Regions from separate parts of the Streptomyces sp. NBC_00212 genome, predicted to be linked through region 3. Evidence: riboswitches for the same ligand, from Rfam matches in the RefSeq annotation. Region 3 holds a riboswitch; each other region holds the start of a gene.
The links. Region 3 has a riboswitch for cyclic di-AMP ahead of OHA17_RS23840 (transglycosylase family protein). Riboswitches for the same ligand answer to the same signal wherever they lie in the genome.
Positions count from the first base shown of each region.

Region 1: another riboswitch for cyclic di-AMP. It lies ahead of OHA17_RS10440 (M23 family metallopeptidase); the one in region 3 lies ahead of OHA17_RS23840 (transglycosylase family protein).
Region 2: another riboswitch for cyclic di-AMP. It lies ahead of OHA17_RS37200 (transglycosylase SLT domain-containing protein); the one in region 3 lies ahead of OHA17_RS23840 (transglycosylase family protein).

Region 1 covers NZ_CP108115.1:2,290,936-2,296,454, reverse strand. The annotation lists gene OHA17_RS10445 (M16 family metallopeptidase) at 1-1,081, shown strand, start outside; cyclic di-AMP (ydaO/yuaA leader) riboswitch at 1,318-1,477, shown strand; gene OHA17_RS10440 (M23 family metallopeptidase) at 1,491-2,255, shown strand; gene OHA17_RS10435 (GntR family transcriptional regulator) at 2,492-3,169, shown strand; gene OHA17_RS10430 (HPr family phosphocarrier protein) at 3,327-3,608, opposite strand; gene OHA17_RS10425 (GNAT family N-acetyltransferase) at 3,761-5,519, shown strand, end outside.
Region 2 covers NZ_CP108115.1:8,125,706-8,131,224, forward strand. The annotation lists gene OHA17_RS37170 (phosphatase PAP2 family protein) at 1-466, shown strand, start outside; gene OHA17_RS37175 (hypothetical protein) at 537-1,244, shown strand; gene OHA17_RS37180 (hypothetical protein) at 1,278-1,400, opposite strand; gene OHA17_RS37185 (RraA family protein) at 1,435-2,058, opposite strand; gene OHA17_RS37190 (hypothetical protein) at 2,169-2,525, opposite strand; gene OHA17_RS37195 (hypothetical protein) at 2,575-2,823, shown strand; cyclic di-AMP (ydaO/yuaA leader) riboswitch at 3,219-3,401, shown strand; gene OHA17_RS37200 (transglycosylase SLT domain-containing protein) at 3,406-4,173, shown strand; gene OHA17_RS37205 (anti-sigma factor antagonist) at 4,497-4,928, shown strand; gene OHA17_RS37210 (dihydrofolate reductase family protein) at 5,021-5,519, shown strand, end outside.
Region 3 covers NZ_CP108115.1:5,185,767-5,191,285, reverse strand. The annotation lists gene eno (phosphopyruvate hydratase) at 1-816, opposite strand, end outside; gene OHA17_RS23840 (transglycosylase family protein) at 1,076-1,792, opposite strand; cyclic di-AMP (ydaO/yuaA leader) riboswitch at 1,796-1,964, opposite strand; gene OHA17_RS23835 (transglycosylase family protein) at 2,222-3,238, opposite strand; gene OHA17_RS23830 (cytochrome P450) at 3,374-4,630, opposite strand; gene OHA17_RS23825 (globin domain-containing protein) at 4,670-5,519, shown strand, end outside.

The DNA of each region.
Region 1 (5,519 bases), 2.9 Mb from region 3:
GCACGCCGACCACCCCGGCGTCCGGATCTCCCTCGAAGTGCCCGTCTCGCGACTGCCCAAGGCGCTCTCGCTGCTCGCCGAGGCGCTGCGGGCCCCCGCGTTCGCCGACTCCGAGGTCGAGCGGCTCGTACGCAACCGGCTCGACGAGATCCCGCACGAGCAGGCCAACCCGTCCCGGCGGGCCGCCAAGCAGCTCTCCAAGGAGCTCTTCCCGGCCTCCGCGCGCATGTCCCGGCCCCGCCAGGGCACCGAGGAGACCGTCGCCGCCATCGACGCGGCCGCGGTGCGCGCCTTCTACGAGGCGTACGTGCGCCCGGCGACGACGGTCACCGTCGTCGTCGGCGACCTGGCGGGCACCGACCTCGACGCGATCCTCGCGGACACCCTGGGCGACTGGACCGGCAACACGGCCGAGCCGCGCCCCATGCCGCCGATCACCGCCGACGACACCGGCCGGGTCGTCATCGTGGACCGCCCCGGCGCGGTCCAGACCCAGCTGCTCATCGGCCGCATCGGTGCCGACCGGCACGACCGGGTCTGGGCGGCCCAGGTGCTCGGCACGTACTGCCTGGGCGGCACCCTCACCTCGCGCCTGGACCGGGTGCTGCGCGAGGAGAAGGGCTACACCTACGGCGTTCGCGCGTTCGGCCAGGTGCTGCGCTCGGGCCCGGACGGCGGTGCGGCCATGCTCGCCATCAGCGGCTCGGTCGACACCCCGAACACCGGCCCGGCCCTCGACGACCTGTGGAAGGTGCTGCGCACGCTGGCGGCCGAGGGTCTGACGGACGCCGAGCGCGAGACGGCCGTGCAGAACCTGGTGGGCGTCGCGCCGCTCAAGTACGAGACCGCGGCGGCCGTCGCGGGAACGCTGGCCGACCAGGTCGAGCAGTTCCTGCCCGACGACTACCAGGCGCAGTTGTACGCGCTGCTCGCGGAGACCGGCACCGTGGAGGCGACGGCGGCCGTCGTCAACGCCTTCCCGGCCGACCGGCTCGTCACGGTCCTGGTGGGCGACGCGGCACAGATCGAGGAGCCCGTCAGGGCGCTCGGAATCGGTGAAGTGACCGTCGTAGCAGGCTGATTGAGGAACCGTCCGGGCCCGTCGAGGCACCCGGACGGCCGAGGGTCACGGGACCCCGGTGGCGGATGCGCTGCCGGGGTCCTCCTGATCTTCGGCGCAATGTCCGGTTTGTTGGGGAGGTTGCCTGTCTGTCATGTGGCGTGCGCTACAAAAACCGGTGTCTGTTTGGTGATTGAAAGATCAGCCGTCTAGCGTCGGTCCCGCTGTCCGTCACCACCCGTCGCAGCCGCGGCACCGGACAGTGATCGCCGAGTCCCCGAAGGCGCGAGCCTGGGGAGCCGGGGACCCACTCAGTCCCTGGGGTGAATCGGACGCCTCCGCCCGCGGAGGAGCCCGTAGGAGACCTTCCTGCTCCGAACCCGTCAGCTAACCCGGTAGGCGAGATGGAAGGAAAGGACACCGCCACTTCATGGCGTTCACCCGTGCCACCGGGAAGCATCGCGCGCCCAGCCGTATGACGCGCCGCAGCGCGAACATCGCGGGCATCGCCACCCTCGCCACCGCCGGAGTCGTAGGCACCCTCGCCTCCCCGGCCATGGCGGCTCCGTCCGCCGCCGCCGACACGGGCCTGACTCAGGCCATCGTCATCGGCGACACCATCGCCGACCAGGTGGGGGCCCAGGCCGACGCGCAGAAGCAGGCCGCCGCGAAGGCCAAGGCGAAGGCGGAAGCCGAGGCCGCCGCGAAGGCGAAGGCCGAGCAGCGGGCCAAGGAGGCGCGCGAGGCCAAGGAGCGCGCGGCGCGCGAGGCCGAGCGCAAGCGCCTCAACACCTTCGTGGCCCCCATATCCGACAGTTATGTGTCCACCGGCTACAAGACCGGCGGATCGCTGTGGTCCTCCGGCAGCCACACCGGCATCGACTTCCATGCGGCGAGCGGCACTTCGGTGCACGCCGTGGGTCTGGGCACCGTCGTCGAGGCGGGCTGGGGCGGCGCGTACGGCAACAACGTCGTGATCAAGATGAACGACGGCACGTACACCCAGTACGGCCACCTCTCGGTCATCCAGGTCTCCGTCGGCCAGTCCGTCGAGCCGGGCCAGCAGATCGCCCTGTCGGGCAACACAGGCAACACCACCGGCCCTCACCTCCACTTCGAGGCCCGCACCGGCCCGGACTACGGCTCGGACATCGACCCCGTCGCCTACCTGCGCTCGCACGGCGTGAACGTCTGAGACGTACGAGCCGTACGAGCCGTACGAGACATCCGAGGCGTACGAGACGTCCAAGAGGTCCAAGACGTCCGCGCGCACACCGAAGGCCCCCGGCATGCTGCCGGGGGCCTTCGGCATTGGCCAAAAGATATCCATTGGTTCCGGCCCGTCACCGGGAATTAACAAGGCCTGCCATAGAGTCACGGAACAGGCATTGCCCGACCGCGTTTCGCGGGGATTAAGGCGGAGGTTCGGCCATGCGCATTCCGGCGCATTCGGTATGCACGGCAATCCGCGACGATATCGTCTCGGGTGTCCATGAGCGCGGCAGCCGGCTCACCGAGGAAGTCCTCGCACGCCGTTACGGAGTCTCGCGCGTCCCGGTCCGCGAGGCCCTGCGCACCCTGGAGTCCGAGGGGTTCGTCACCACCCGCAGACACGCCGGCGCCTGCGTGGCCGAGCCCACCGACCTTGAGGCGGCCGACCTCCTCGAACTCCGCCTGGTGCTTGAGCCGTTGGCCGCCGCCCGGGCCGCGGGCCGCCGCAGCGAGGCCCATCTCAAGGTGCTGCGCGGCCTGGTGAGGCTGGGTCAGGACCGGGCCCGGCGCGGTCAGGGCGAGGACCTGCGCTCGCTGGGCGGCTGGTTCCACGAGACGCTCGCCCAGGCCTCCGCGAGCCCCGGACTCATCGCGCTGCTCACGCAGTTGAGGCACAAGGTCGCCTGGATGTACGCGGTCGAGGCGCCGGCCCGCCCGGCCGAGGCCTGGGCCGAACTCGGCGCGATCACCGACGCGGTGGCCCGCGGCGACGCCGAACGCGCCCGTTCGCTCACCGCCCTGCACGCGGAGCGATCCTTTTCCGCCCATCGGCTGCGCGGGCCCGCGGCCGTGAGGACTTCGCAACATGCCGTAAACACCGCGAGCGCCCGCACTTAACAGCACGGCCGTATACAAAGAAAGGCGATAAGGGGCGCCGCATCGCGCTGCCCGCAATTCGTTTCCCGCACGCGCATTACTGGGAAACGAAAGGACCGCCGAGCCCGAATTCGGGTTCCGCGGTCCTTCGATGTGACGGGACGTGCCGTCGACCGGATCAGACGGTCTCGGGGAGTTCCTCAAGACCCTCGGCGACCAGCTTGGCCAGCCGGTCGAGAGCGACGTCCGCGCCCTCGGCGTCGGAGGCCAGCACGATCTCCTCGCCGCCCTGCGCACCCAGACCGAGCACCGCGAGCATGGACGCGGCGTTGACCGGGTTGCCGTCGGCCTTGGCGATCGTCATGGGGACTCCGGCAGCCGTGGCGGCACGGACGAAGATGGACGCGGGGCGGGCGTGCAGGCCCTCGGCCCAGCCGACGTTGACGCGGCGCTCAGCCATGGTGTTGCCCTTCGAAATCTCTGACGGTTGTCTAGACCAGTCTCTCATGTGGTGCGCGGTGCTCGTACCGACCTTAGGCCCCGGTGCGCCGCCGATCGGCCCTGCCCACCTTGCCCCGCCCCGTACGGCCCCGCGACCCGTACGCTTTCGGTATGACGACGGCGTCCGACCCCGCGTACCCGGCTCACTGGGAGGCCGACGTGGTGCTCCGCGACGGCGGCACCGCGCGCATCAGGCCCATCACCACCGAGGACGCCGAGCGGCTCGTCTCCTTCTACGAGCTGGTCTCGGACGAGTCGAAGTACTACCGCTTCTTCGCGCCCTACCCCCGGCTCTCCGCGAAGGACGTCCACCGCTTCACCCATCACGACTACGTCGACCGGGTCGGCCTGGCCGCCACCGTCGGCGGCGAGTTCATCGCGACCGTCCGCTACGACCGCATCAACGCCCTGGGCCGGCCGGCCTCCGCCCCCGCCGACGAGGCCGAGGTCGCCTTCCTCGTCCAGGACGCGCACCAGGGCCGGGGCGTCGCCTCCACGCTGCTCGAACACATCGCGGCGGTCGCCCGTGAGCGGGGCATCCGACGGTTCGCGGCCGAGGTGCTGCCCGCCAACAGCAAGATGATCAAGGTGTTCACGGACGCCGGCTACCAGCAGAAGCGGTCCTTCGAGGACGGCTCGGTCCACCTCACCCTCGACCTGGAGCCCACCGCCGAGTCGCTCGCCGTGCAGCGCGCCCGCGAGCACCGCGCCGAGGCGAGATCCGTGCAGCGCCTCCTCGCGCCCGGCTCGGTCGCGGTCATCGGCGCCGGCCGCGCCCCCGGCGGCGTCGGCCGCACGGTCCTGCGCAACCTCCTGGACGCCGGGTTCACCGGACGCACCTACGCCGTGAACAAGGCGCTCGGCCCGGAGCGGCGCGAGCTCGACGGCGTCCCCGCCTTCCCCTCCGTCGGCGCGATCGGCGAACCGGTCGACCTGGCGATCGTCGCGGTGCCCGCCGCACGAGTGCCGGAAGCGGTCGCCGACTGCGGCGAGCACGGCGTGCAGAGCCTCGTCGTCCTCGCCGCCGACTACGCGGAGAGCGGCCCGGACGGCAGGGAGCGCCAGCGCGCCCTGGTCCGCCAGGCCCGTTCGTACGGCATGCGGCTGATCGGCCCCAACGCGTTCGGGATCATCAACACCGCGGCCGGGGTGCGGTTGAACGCCTCGCTGGCGCCCGAGCCGCCGGCCGCGGGGCGGATCGGCCTGTTCACCCAGTCCGGCGCGATCGGCATAGCCCTCCTGTCGGGTCTCTACCGGCGCGGCGCGGGCCTGTCCACGTTCATCTCCTCCGGCAACCGCGCGGACCTCTCCGGCAACGACTTCCTCCAGTACTGGTACGAGGACCCCGCCACCGATGTGGTCCTGCTCTACCTCGAATCCATCGGGAACCCGCGGAAGTTCACCCGGCTCGCCCGGCGCACCGCCGCCGCGAAGCCCGTCGTCGTGGTCAAGGGCGCCCGGCACAGCGGCACGACGCCGCCCGGCCACGCTGTTCCGGTGACCCGGGTGCCGGACGCCACGGTCTCCGCGCTGCTGCGCCAGGCCGGCGTCATCCTGGTCGGCACCGTCACCGAACTCGTCGACGCGGGCCTGCTGCTCGCCGGCCAGCCGCTGCCCGCGGGCCCGCGCGTGGCGATCCTCGGCAACTCCGAATCGCTCGGCCTCCTGACGTACGACGCCTGCCTGACCGAAGGCCTGCGCCCGCTCAGGCCCCTCGACCTGACGACCGGGGCGACCCCGGCCGACTTCCGCGCGGCCCTGGCGGCGGCCCTCGCGGACGACGCCTGCGACGCGGTCGTGGTGACGGCGATCCCCTGGGTCGGCGAGAACGGAGCGATGGAATCCGGCGACGGCCAGGTCCTCGCGGATG
Region 2 (5,519 bases), 2.9 Mb from region 3:
GTTCATGCTGGCCGGCTGGTGGTTCGCCCGGCGCAAGGACGCCTCGGTGATGGCGGCGGCGCTCGCCGCGCCGATCGCGGTCGTACTCGCGTACGTGGTCAATGACGCGATCAAGTCGGTGTTCACGGAGCCCCGCCCCTGCCGCGCGCTGCCGCACGACTTCCTGATCGAGAAGTGCCCGCCCCTGGACGACTACGCGTTCCCCAGCAACCACACCACAGTCGCCGCGGCCGCGGCCGTCGCCCTGTTCCTGGTCAACCGAAAGCTGGGCGCGATCGCCGCACTGGTGGCACTCCTGATGGGCGCCTCGCGCGTGTACGTCGGCGCGCACTATCCGCATGACGTGCTGGTCGCGTTCGTGGTCGGAGGGGTGGTCTCGTTCGCGGTGACCTGGTCCGCGCGCCGCTTCGGAGCCCCGCTCGTGACGCGGCTGCGGGGCGGCGCGCTGAGGCCGCTGCTCGCGTGACGCGGCGTTCCTAGCGCACTCGGGCGCGGACCGGTGTCCAGGCCGGGCCCGAACCCCTAGGGTCGGCGACATGCTGCGAATCGTGGAAGAACTCGCCGGACCGGGCCCGCTGCGCATCTGCGCCCATGCCCCCGCTGGCGGTGCCGCCGGGATCGGACTGCGGGTGCTGCTGATCGCGGACGTGCTGGCGCGCGTCGTCGAAATGCGCGGCAGGGCGGTGCTCATCGGATGGACCGGCCCGCAGGACAAAGCGGCCGCCGCTGCCGCCGGCATCCGGCCGGCCGACGCCGAGGGTGCGCCGGAGGAGATCGCGGAGGCGCTCGGCGGCCTGCCCGGCGTCCAGCTCACGAGTGGGACGTACGAAGGCGCGGGCAGCGCCTGCCTGCAGATCGGCGAAGCCCAGCTGCCCCCGTTCGAGGGCCTCGACTTCCTTGCCGTACGCCTGCTGCTGCTCAGCCACCCCTACGAGGAGCCGGTCTCGATCACGGCCGAGCAGGTCGGCGAGGCGGGCCGCGCCATGGCCCGCTGGCGGCGTGCCGTGGCGGACTGGGCCGAGCAGCCCTCGAAGCCGATCCCCGCCGACCTCAAGAGCACGGCCCGTACCGCCCTGGACAACCGGCTCGACACCGCGGCCGTCCTGCGCCTCCTGCACGATCTGGCGACGGCGGACGACGTACCGCCGGGAGCCAAGTTCGAGACCATGGCCTACCTGGACCGCGTCCTGGGCCTCGAACTCGTCCGCGAGGTGGGGATCGCCCGCGGGGGTGCGGGTCAGTAGTACTGAGCCGGGCAGAACTCGTATCGGTGCTCATCAGTGCCGGGTCAAGTCCCGGTAGCTGACGACCAGTTGACCGTTCACGGCGAGGCTCCGGGCCGCGGACGTGTGCACGGTGCGGTCCGCGAGGTACACCACCTGGACGGTCCACGCAGGCACGCCGCGATGAGAAGGCAGTTGGGCCGAAGACCGCTCAGCCCTCGAAGCCGCCCTCGCTCAACGCCTTGTCGATGCGGGCGCGGTGCGTCTGCTCCCACGCGTCGAGGGATTCACCGGCCTCCTTGGCCAACTTGCGCTGTGCGTCCAGGAGCGTCTGCTCCCAGCGCGCGCGGGGGGTGACCACGATGCCCTCCTCGTCGGCCACCACGATGTCGCCGGCGTTCACCAGCACCCCGCCGCAGCGCACCGGCTCGTTGAGCGGGGCCACGGCCTTCTTGGTTCCGGGGATGGGAATGACACCCCGGGCGAACACGGGAAAGCCCAACTCGCGGACCTCGGCGAGGTCACGAATGACCCCGTCGGCCACGAACGCCGCGATTCCCCGGCGTTGGGCGACGGCGCACACGTTTCCGCCGGCGAGCGCGTAGTCCAGGTCGCCCGATTCGACGACGATGACAGAACCCGGCTCCGCGCGGTGGATGGCCGCGTGCAGCATGAGATTGTCGCCCGCGGGGCACCGCACGGTGAATGCGGGACCCGCGATGCGCGGCATCGGGGACCACAAAGGGCGAATGCCGATATCCATGACCTGCTCGCGGCCCAGCACGTCGGCGAGCGTGGTCGGGGGAATGTTCTTGAATTCGCTGATGGCGTTCATGTTTCTTCCTGACAGGACTTGATACGGCGTAATAAGGGCTTGTTCAGGGCGCCAGTTGGCGGCACCGGGCGCTCGGCGCCGGATGCCCGACCTCGAACGTCGGAATGATCTCAAGCGATCTGATACGCCGCCAGCAGACTTTTCCGCGAGATGGGCTCGGTGGCCACCGGAGCCGTGCAGGCATGGGTGCCCGCCAGCGCGCCGAAGCGGCCGTCCCGGGTGAGGAGGCAGGAGCCCTCGGCGCCGGCCGTGGCGACCACTGTGTCCGCGCGGCCCTCGCGGAGGATCTCCCGCATCAGCGCGGGGGTGTTGTCGCCCGCGGCCGCCGCGCTGAAGAACACGAGGTCGCAGCGGAGCGCGAACTCCCGGTGCTGGTCGGCCAGTCCGGGGTCGTACGCGTCGCCTCCCTGCCGGTTCCGCTCGCCGACTTGGTGCAGGTCGGCCCGATCGAGGAGCGGCCCGGGCACACCGCGCGAACGTGGCCCTCGGGCGCGGGCACTGGGGCTGGAGGTCGGCGTGATCGACTGCGTCGGCGACGACTGGCCCGGCTCACAGGTCCGCGAGCTGCCGGCCGAGGGCGATGTCCCCTTCGCCCCGCTGACCTCCCCGGCGGGCACCCGGCGCGCGGTGAACCTCGTGGCCGCCGACGGCCGCCGGATGTCCACCCCCGCGCCCCCGACCACCAGGACGTCGTACTCCGCACCCTCTCGGATCACCGTTCCACCTCTCTGCCGCCCGGGCTCCACCGTGGAGAGGGGCCTGTGAGCAGGATCTAAAACGGCTACGACGTCCGGGAGGCGTGTGCTGTCGCCGGTATGCGTGGCGTGGGACACAAGAGAGGGCCCGATTGTCCAATATAGGGCATTTTGGGGCGCCGCCACTCCGGGTTTTGTAATGTCCGAATTGGCCGCTATTGAGTGAGGCTCGCCTCTTTTGTGGGTGGTCTGTTTGGTTGCTCGGCGGGCGAGTGAATTGGGTCACGTGCCGGGTGATGGGGGCCCGGGTCCGGCAGGGTCATTTCGGTTGGCCGGAAAGCGAGTTGGGGGCCTCGGGCGGGGTGGTCGCCGGGTGTGGATTTAAGTGGATCTATATCCCGGATCGCGCCCATTGAATTCTGAGCTTGTTTCCACTCGGCCTATTCGCTTAAGTTCACCGTCAATCCGGATGGAACGCCGAATCCTGCCGCCGTCCGGACCCTCCCACACACGTATGGCAGGAGCGGGGGACCCAGGTAAGCCGCCGATCCGGATTCCGGAACGGCTGGGGTGAAGTCGCCTGCGCCGCGACCGGACATCTCCGCGTCCGAACCCGACAGCTCACCTCGCAGGCGAAGGAGAGGAATTCACCATGCCTGCAAAGGGCAAGCACCGCCGCCCCAAGTCCAGCTCGTTCTCCCGGGGCCTCGCCGCTGCCGGTACGGGCGGCGCCGTACTCGCCATTCCGGTGATCGGCGCGACCACGGCCGCCGCCGCGCCGGCGTCGGTCCACTCGGCCGCCACCGTGGTGGCCAAGCCGGTCACGGCGGTGAAGGCGGCCCCCACGAGCTACGCCGTCGTCGCCGGCGACTCGCTCGCCAAGATCGCCGACGCCCTCAACGTGAGCGGCGGCTGGAAGCAGCTGTACCAGGACAACCAGAGCGTCATCGGCGGCAACCCGGCCCTGATCCAGCCCGGCCTCAAGCTCACCGTGGGAGCCCCCGCCCGGGCCGCCTCGGCCGACCGTGCCGACCGCTCGGCCCGCACGACGAGCCTCACCACGGCGACCACCGCGACCACGGCCAGTGCGCCGAAGTACGCCAACAACCTGGACGGCTGGATCAAGCAGTCGCTGGACATCATGGCCCAGCACGGCATCCCGGGCAGCTACAACGGCATCTACCGCAACATCATGCGCGAGTCGTCGGGCAACCCCCTCGCGATCAACAACTGGGACTCCAACGCGGTGGCCGGAACGCCCTCCAAGGGACTCCTCCAGGTCATCCAGCCCACGTTCGCCGCCTTCCACGTGCCCGGCACGGCCCTGGACCTCTACGACCCGGTGGCCAACATCACCGCCGCGTGCAACTACGCCGCCAACAGGTACGGCTCGATCGACAACGTCTTCGGGGCGTACTGACGGCCGTCCTCGGGGCCGGGTGCTTGAGGAGGGCGCCCGGCCGACCGAGCCGACGACCCCAACTGGCCGTCCGCCGACGGGGTTTCGACTCCAGCAGGTCGGTAGGCAGGGGTGCCGGAGCGGCTTCGCTCCCCGTGTGCGGTGTTCAAACGGGGAGCGGCGCAAATTTCGTTCACCCCCCAGGGTGAACAAATCGAAGGCTGCACGTTTCTGCATGCGGCCATATTCCTAGGGTGGTAGTGCGTCACCCCGGGACCACGGTGACTGCCCGACAACCGAGTACCTCCGCGCCCGCGGGGGACAGTTCTGGACCGGGAGCTGCCATGGGAACCACCGCTCGGCCATCCGTCTCGGCGCCTGTTCCGCTTCCGCCGGGCCTGCTGCCGGACCGGTGCTGCAACGCCCGTACGTACCTGATGCAGGGGTTCACGGTGGTCGAGGTCCAGGGCACCGTCGACCTGGCCTCCGCGCCCGGCGTGCAGCTGCACCTCGACGCCGCCACGCAGCCGGCCGGTGCCCGCGTGATCGTGGACCTGCGGCCCGTCGACTTCTTCGACTGCGCCGCCCTCACCCTGCTGTGCCGGGCGTACCGGAGAATCCGGGCGCGCGACGGCCACCTCGGCGTGGTGTGCGTACGGCCGTGGCATCTGCGGATCCTGACGGCGGGCGGCCTCGACCCGCTCTTCAAGCCGACGACCACGATCGAGGGGGCGGCCCTGGCCGCCCTGACCGCGCCGAACACCGGCGACAACTAGTGCGCGCAGGGCGTTGAAACACACGAAGAAGAGCGGGCGCCCTTGACGGGAATGTCGGCGAGGGCGGGCGTATCGTCGCGCAGGTGACTGCGATGAGAAAGATCATCCTTCCCATGTCGGTCTCTCTCGACGGCTTTTTCGCGGGGCCCGAGGGCGAAATCGACTGGCACATGGTCGACGACGAGCTGCACGGGTACGTCAACGAACAGCTCAGGCCCATGGGCGCCTTCATCAGCGGGCGCGTGACCCATGAGCTCATGGCCGAGTACTGGCCCACCGCCGACACCGACCCTTCCGCCTCCCCGCCGGTGGTCGAATTCGCCGGAATCTGGCGGGAGATGCCGAAGATCGTGTACTCCCGGACCCTCCAGAAGGCCGACTGGAACACCACGGTCGAACACGAGGTCGTCCCGGCGGAGATCGAGGAGCTCAAGGCGCGCCCCGGCGGGGACCTCGTGATCGGCGGGGCGAATCTCGCCGCCACGTTCCGGCGCCACGACCTCATCGACGAGTACCGCCTCTACGTCCACCCGGTCCTGCTCGGCACCGGCAAGCGCCTCTTCTCGACCTCGCACGCCGACACGCACAAGC
Region 3 (5,519 bases):
GTAGTACTCGGTCATCTCGGCGGCCGAGCGGGACTTGCCCTCGAACTCGTACTTGCCGTCCTTGTAGAACTCGGACGCGGCGACGTCGAGCGCGAGCGCGATGTCCTTGCCCGGGGCGTAGCCGGCTTCCTTGATGGCCTCGACGATGAGGTCCAGGGCTGCGCGGTTGGACTCCAGGTTCGGCGCGAAGCCGCCCTCGTCGCCGAGGCCGGTGGAGAGGCCCTTGCGCTTCAGGACGCCCTTGAGCGTGTGGTAGACCTCGGCACCCCAGCGAAGGGCCTCGGAGAAGGACTCCGCGCCGATCGGGGCGATCATGAACTCCTGGATGTCGACGTTGGAGTCGGCGTGCGACCCACCGTTGAGGATGTTCATCATCGGGACGGGCAGCAGGTGCGCGTTGGGGCCGCCCAGGTAGCGGAACAGCGGCAGGTCGCTGGCCTCGGAGGCGGCGTGCGCGACGGCGAGGGAGACGCCGAGGATGGCGTTGGCGCCGAGCGAGCCCTTGTTGTCCGTGGCGTCCAGGTCGAACATGGCCTGGTCGATCAGGCGCTGCTCGGTGGCGTCGTAGCCGACGAGCTCCGGGCCGATCTGCTCGATGACGGCGAGGACGGCCTTCTCGACACCCTTGCCGCCGTAGCGGTTGGGGTCACCGTCGCGGAGCTCGATGGCCTCGAAGGCACCGGTGGAGGCGCCGGACGGAACTGCAGCACGGCCGGTGCTGCCGTCGTCGAGGCCGACCTCGACCTCGACCGTGGGGTTGCCTCGGGAGTCCAGGATTTCCCGGGCTACGACGACGTCGATGGACGGCACGAGCATCTCCTTCTGGGATGTGACGCTAGATGTGACGCAAGCAGTGCAAGGTCGTGCGGGGTCGCGTTCGCCTTGCGACAAGAGCCTAACCGGCTCTGGGGCTCCGGCCAGCCGAGTGCCCGCCTCCTGGGACGAAAAAGGGACCAAGGACCCTTAATCCCGGGCAAAGGACCACAACACTACTGCCGGGTAACAGCGAAAACCCCGGCCCGGCGCGTACGGGGGAATGCGCGCCGGGTCGGGGCGACCTGGGGGTGGGTCAGTCTCAGCCGAGGTGCAGCTTCTGGCCCGGGAAGATCAGGTTCGCGTCCTTGACGATGTCCTTGTTCAGCTCGAACAGCTTCTGCCAGCCGCCCTTGACGCCGTTGGCGGCCGCGATGTTGCCGAGGGTGTCGCCGGACTTGACGGTGTATTCGCCGTTGCCCTGCTTGACCGGCTCGGTGCGCTGCTGGTCGCGGCTGGCCGGCGCGGACTCGGTGCGCTCGGACTTCTGCGCCTTCGGCTGCGACTTCTGCTGGGGCTGGGCCTGCTGCTTGGGCGCCGCGGGCTTCGAGGCCTTCGGCTTCGAGGAGGACGAACCGGAGGTGTCCACGTCGGCCTTGCTGCCGCCCGCGGTCAGGTTGCCGGCGCCGGCGCAGCCCCAGGCACCCGGGCCCTGGATGGCGAGCAGCTTCTCGGCGGTGGCTATCTGCTGGCCCTTGGTGGCCAGGTCGGCGCGCGAGGCGTACTGGGTGCCGCCGGCGGCGGCCCAGGAGGACTGCGAGAACTGCAGGCCGCCGTAGTAGCCGTTGCCGGTGTTGATGGACCAGTTGCCGCCGGACTCGCACTGGGCGACGGCGTCCCAGGTCTGGACGGAAGCGGCGGAGGCGTTGCCCGCCGCCATCAGCGGGGCGGCCACGGCGGCGCCGGTGACACCGGCCAGCGTGGCGACACGGACGGCCTTGGACGGGCGACGGTGCTTGCCCTTGCCGGAAAGCAGCATGGAGGTTCTCCTCACCGACGCCTGCGAGGTGAGCTGTCGGGTTCGGGCGTGAGCTGCCCGGCCGAGCGTCGATGCGCCCGTCTTCACCCCAAGCCGTTGCGGCAGTCACTCGAACTGCCGGGCCCGGCACTTACCTTGGGTCCCCCGCTCCTGCCTACGGCGCATAAGCGTCGACTGTTCCCGTCGGCCGACGGCAGGATTCGGCGTGCTCGGTCGACGGGGCTCGTGGTGACGAGCGAGTCCGACGAAAACACACGCCCCGCCAATGTTCAAAGACGCACATCGGGGAGAAATCCCCCCTACTTGCCGATACAGAAGGGGTGTTTCCGCAGGTGAGGGGCGGGGCGGACGGACCGGGCAGACGGGACAAGCCAGTTGAGGCGAAGAGACCCATGTCTCATTTGCACAGAACGGACATAGGCCCGCGAACTAACCCTGCTTCGGTGCCGAGTTCGGGGCCGTCAGAGCCGCCGCCGCATCCTTCAGGTCCAGGCTCTGGCCAGGCAGGATGAGGTTGGGGTCGGTGCCGATCAGCTTCTCGTTGGCGTGGTACAGCGCGGGCCAGCCGCCCTGGATCTTGTTCGCCTCGGCGATGGCGGACAGGTTGTCGCCGGGCCGGACGGTGTAGTCGCCGTTCGCGGCGGGGGTGTTGCCGGACTCACGTGAGGCATCGTCACCCCGCGAGGCATGCCGTCCGGAATCGCGGCTATCGGATGAGTTGCCCGAATCGTTCGAACCACTCGTACCGGCCGGAGTGCCAGGTTCGACCTGACCGGTCGTCGGGGCGGACGAGGACGTGCCGCCCGGAGCCGTGCCCGCGCTCTCCTCCGGCGAGGGCGCCCCGCGGTGCTTGCCGGGGCTCGCCGGGGTGGACGCGGAGGGCGTCGGGGGCTTGGCCGGGTCGCTCGGCTTCGTGGCACCCGGGGCCGGCGTGGCGGGCGTGGAGCCGCTCGGCGCCGGGGCTTCGGGCGCCTTGGTCGGCGGGACGGTGGGGGTCGCGGGAGCGGGCGTGGGCGTGGGCGTCCCGGTCGACGTGTCGGGCGCGCCCGGGTCGACGTCCGCCGAGCCGCCGCCCTTGGTGAGCCCGGCGCCGCTGCCGCAGTTCGCGAAGGCCCCCGGGCCCTTGGCCGCGAGCACCTGCTCGGCGACGGCTATCTGCTGGGCACGGCTGGCGAGGTCGGCGCGCTGGGCGTAGTCCGTACCGCCGTACGCCTCCCAGGTGGCCTGCGAGAACTGGAGCCCGCCGTACAGGCCGTTGCCGAAGTCGGCGCTCCACATCCCGCCGGACTCGCAGGCGGCCACCTGGTTCCAGGTGTTCGCGTCCGCGGCGTTCGCGCCGGTCGCGGCGAGCAGAGGAAGGGCGATGGCCGATCCGGTCACTCCTGCCGCGACGACGAGAGCGGGTGCCTGGCGGGGTCGACGATGCCGTCCATTCCCGGAGCGCATGCAAAAGGCCTTCCGTGTGACTGCTGAGCCGAATGAACGGTGAACGTAGCCGTACTCGAACGCTTGTCACAAGTCGATGCACCCGGGATCACATAAAAGTCACAGTCTTGACGGCCCGTCAGATGCGGGCGATCGTCATGGGCTGGTGAACTCGACCGGCAGGGTGCGCAGTCCGCGCATGATGAGCCCGCCGCGCCAGCGCAAATCGTCAGGTTCCACCGCGAGCCGCAGGTCAGGGAGGCGCCGCAGCAGGGTCGCCAGAGCGGTCTGCCCTTCGAGCCGGGCGAGCGGGGCACCGAGGCAGTAGTGGATCCCGTGCCCGTACCCGAGGTGCTGGTTGTCCTTGCGGCCGAGGTCGAGGGTGTCCGGGTCGGCGAAGCGCTCGGGGTCGCGGTCGGCGGCGGCGAGCACGACGAGCACGGGGTCGCCGGCCGCGATGTCCTGCCCGCCGAGCGTCAGCGGCCGGGTGGCGAACCGCCAGGTGGCCATCTCGACAGGCCCGTCGTAACGCAGGAGTTCCTCGACGCCGGTTTCGAGGAGGTCGCTCTCCCCCGCGGCGAGGGAGTCCTGGAGCCGCTCCCGTTGGCCGGGGTTGCGCAACAGGGCATAGACCCCATTGCCGATCAGATTGACGGTCGTCTCGAATCCGGCGAAGAGCACGATGAAGGCCATGGCCGCGACTTCGTTCTCCGACAGGTGCTCGCCGTGGTCGCTGGCCTCGATGAGCCGGGAGATGAGGTCGTCTCCGGGGTTCTCGCGCTTCTTGTGGATGAGCTCGGCGAGGTAGGTGCGCATCTTCTTGACCGAGCGGGCGACGCCGCCTCGGGGGCCGCCTCCATGGCGGATCATCATGCCTGCCCAGTCACGGAAGTCGTCCTGGTCCTCGCGGGGTACGCCGAGCAGGTCGCAGATGGCGTAGATGGGCAGTGGAAAGGCGAACTCGTGGATGAGATCGGCCGCTCCCCTGCCCTCGAAGGCGTCGATGAGCTGATCCGTCAACTCCTGTACCCGGGGCGCGAATTGGGCGACGGTACGCGGAGTGAACGCCTTGGAGACGAGGCGGCGGAGCCGGGTGTGGTCCGGCGGGTCGATGTTGAGCAGGTGCGTCATCAGCTCGGCCTTGCGCTCACCCGGGATGCCCGTCCTGCCCTTGGCGTGGGCCGGCTCGTCGTGGTGCGCGGGGTTCTTGGAGAGCCGCTGGTCGGCGAGGGCCTGCTTGGCGTCCCCGTACCGCGTGACCAGCCACGCCTCGACGCCGCTGGGCAGCCGGGTGCGGTGCACGGGGGCGTGCTCGCGCAGCCAGGCGTAGGCCGGGTACGGGTCGGTGGCGAACTCCCAGGTGAAGAGTTCGGGGGCGGGCGGGGCGGGCGGAATGGGGTTGTTGTCCTGCACCTCTCGACCGTATCCCGCCCTCTCCCCTACATTCACGCGGTGGATCAAGAGGACCAAGAGGTGCTGAGGGCCGGCTTCGCGGTGGTGGAGCGGCGGGCCGAGCATGCGGCCAAATATTTCTATTCCCACCTCTTCTGGCACAACCCGGGCCTGCGGGCGCTGTTCCCGTCCGGGCCGGACGCCATGGAAAGCCAGCGGGACCGGCTGTTCGCCGCGATCACGGAGGTCGTGGCCCGGCTCGGCGACCCGTCCCTCCCCTCCTATCTGCGCGCGCTCGGCCGCGACCACCGCAAGTTCCTGGCGGCGCCGGAGCACTACGCGGCGGTCGGCGCGAGCCTGCTCGCCGCGTTCGCCCGGGCGGCGGGCGGGGCGTGGACGGCGGAGGTGGAGAAGGCGTGGTGCCAGGCGTACTCGGTGATGTCCGAGACGATGCTGGAGGGCGCGGCCGCGGCGGCCGCGGCGGGGGAGCCGGCGTGGTGGGGCGCGGAGGTCGTCCGCCATGCCGGGTACGGCCCCGACCTGGCGGTCCTCACCCTGCGCCCGGCACCCCAACTCCCTTATGCGGCAGGGCAGTACGTGAGTGTGGCGCATCCGCGGGTGCCGGGGGTGTGGCGGACGTACTCGATCGGAAACGCGCCGCGCGCGGACGGCACGGTCGACCTTCACGTCAGCCGGGTGTCCGGCGGGCCGATGTCGACGGCGCTGGTCGAGCGGACGGATCCGGGCGATGCGCTGCGGCTGAGCCCACCGGCGGGCTCCTTATCCCTGGGGCCGGCCCCAGTCGGCCCGCTGACTTTCATAGCGGCGGGTACGGGCTGGGCCCCCATGAAGGCGCTTCTGGAGCAGCTGGCGGGGGCTCGGTTCGACGACGAGGTACGGCTGTTCGTGG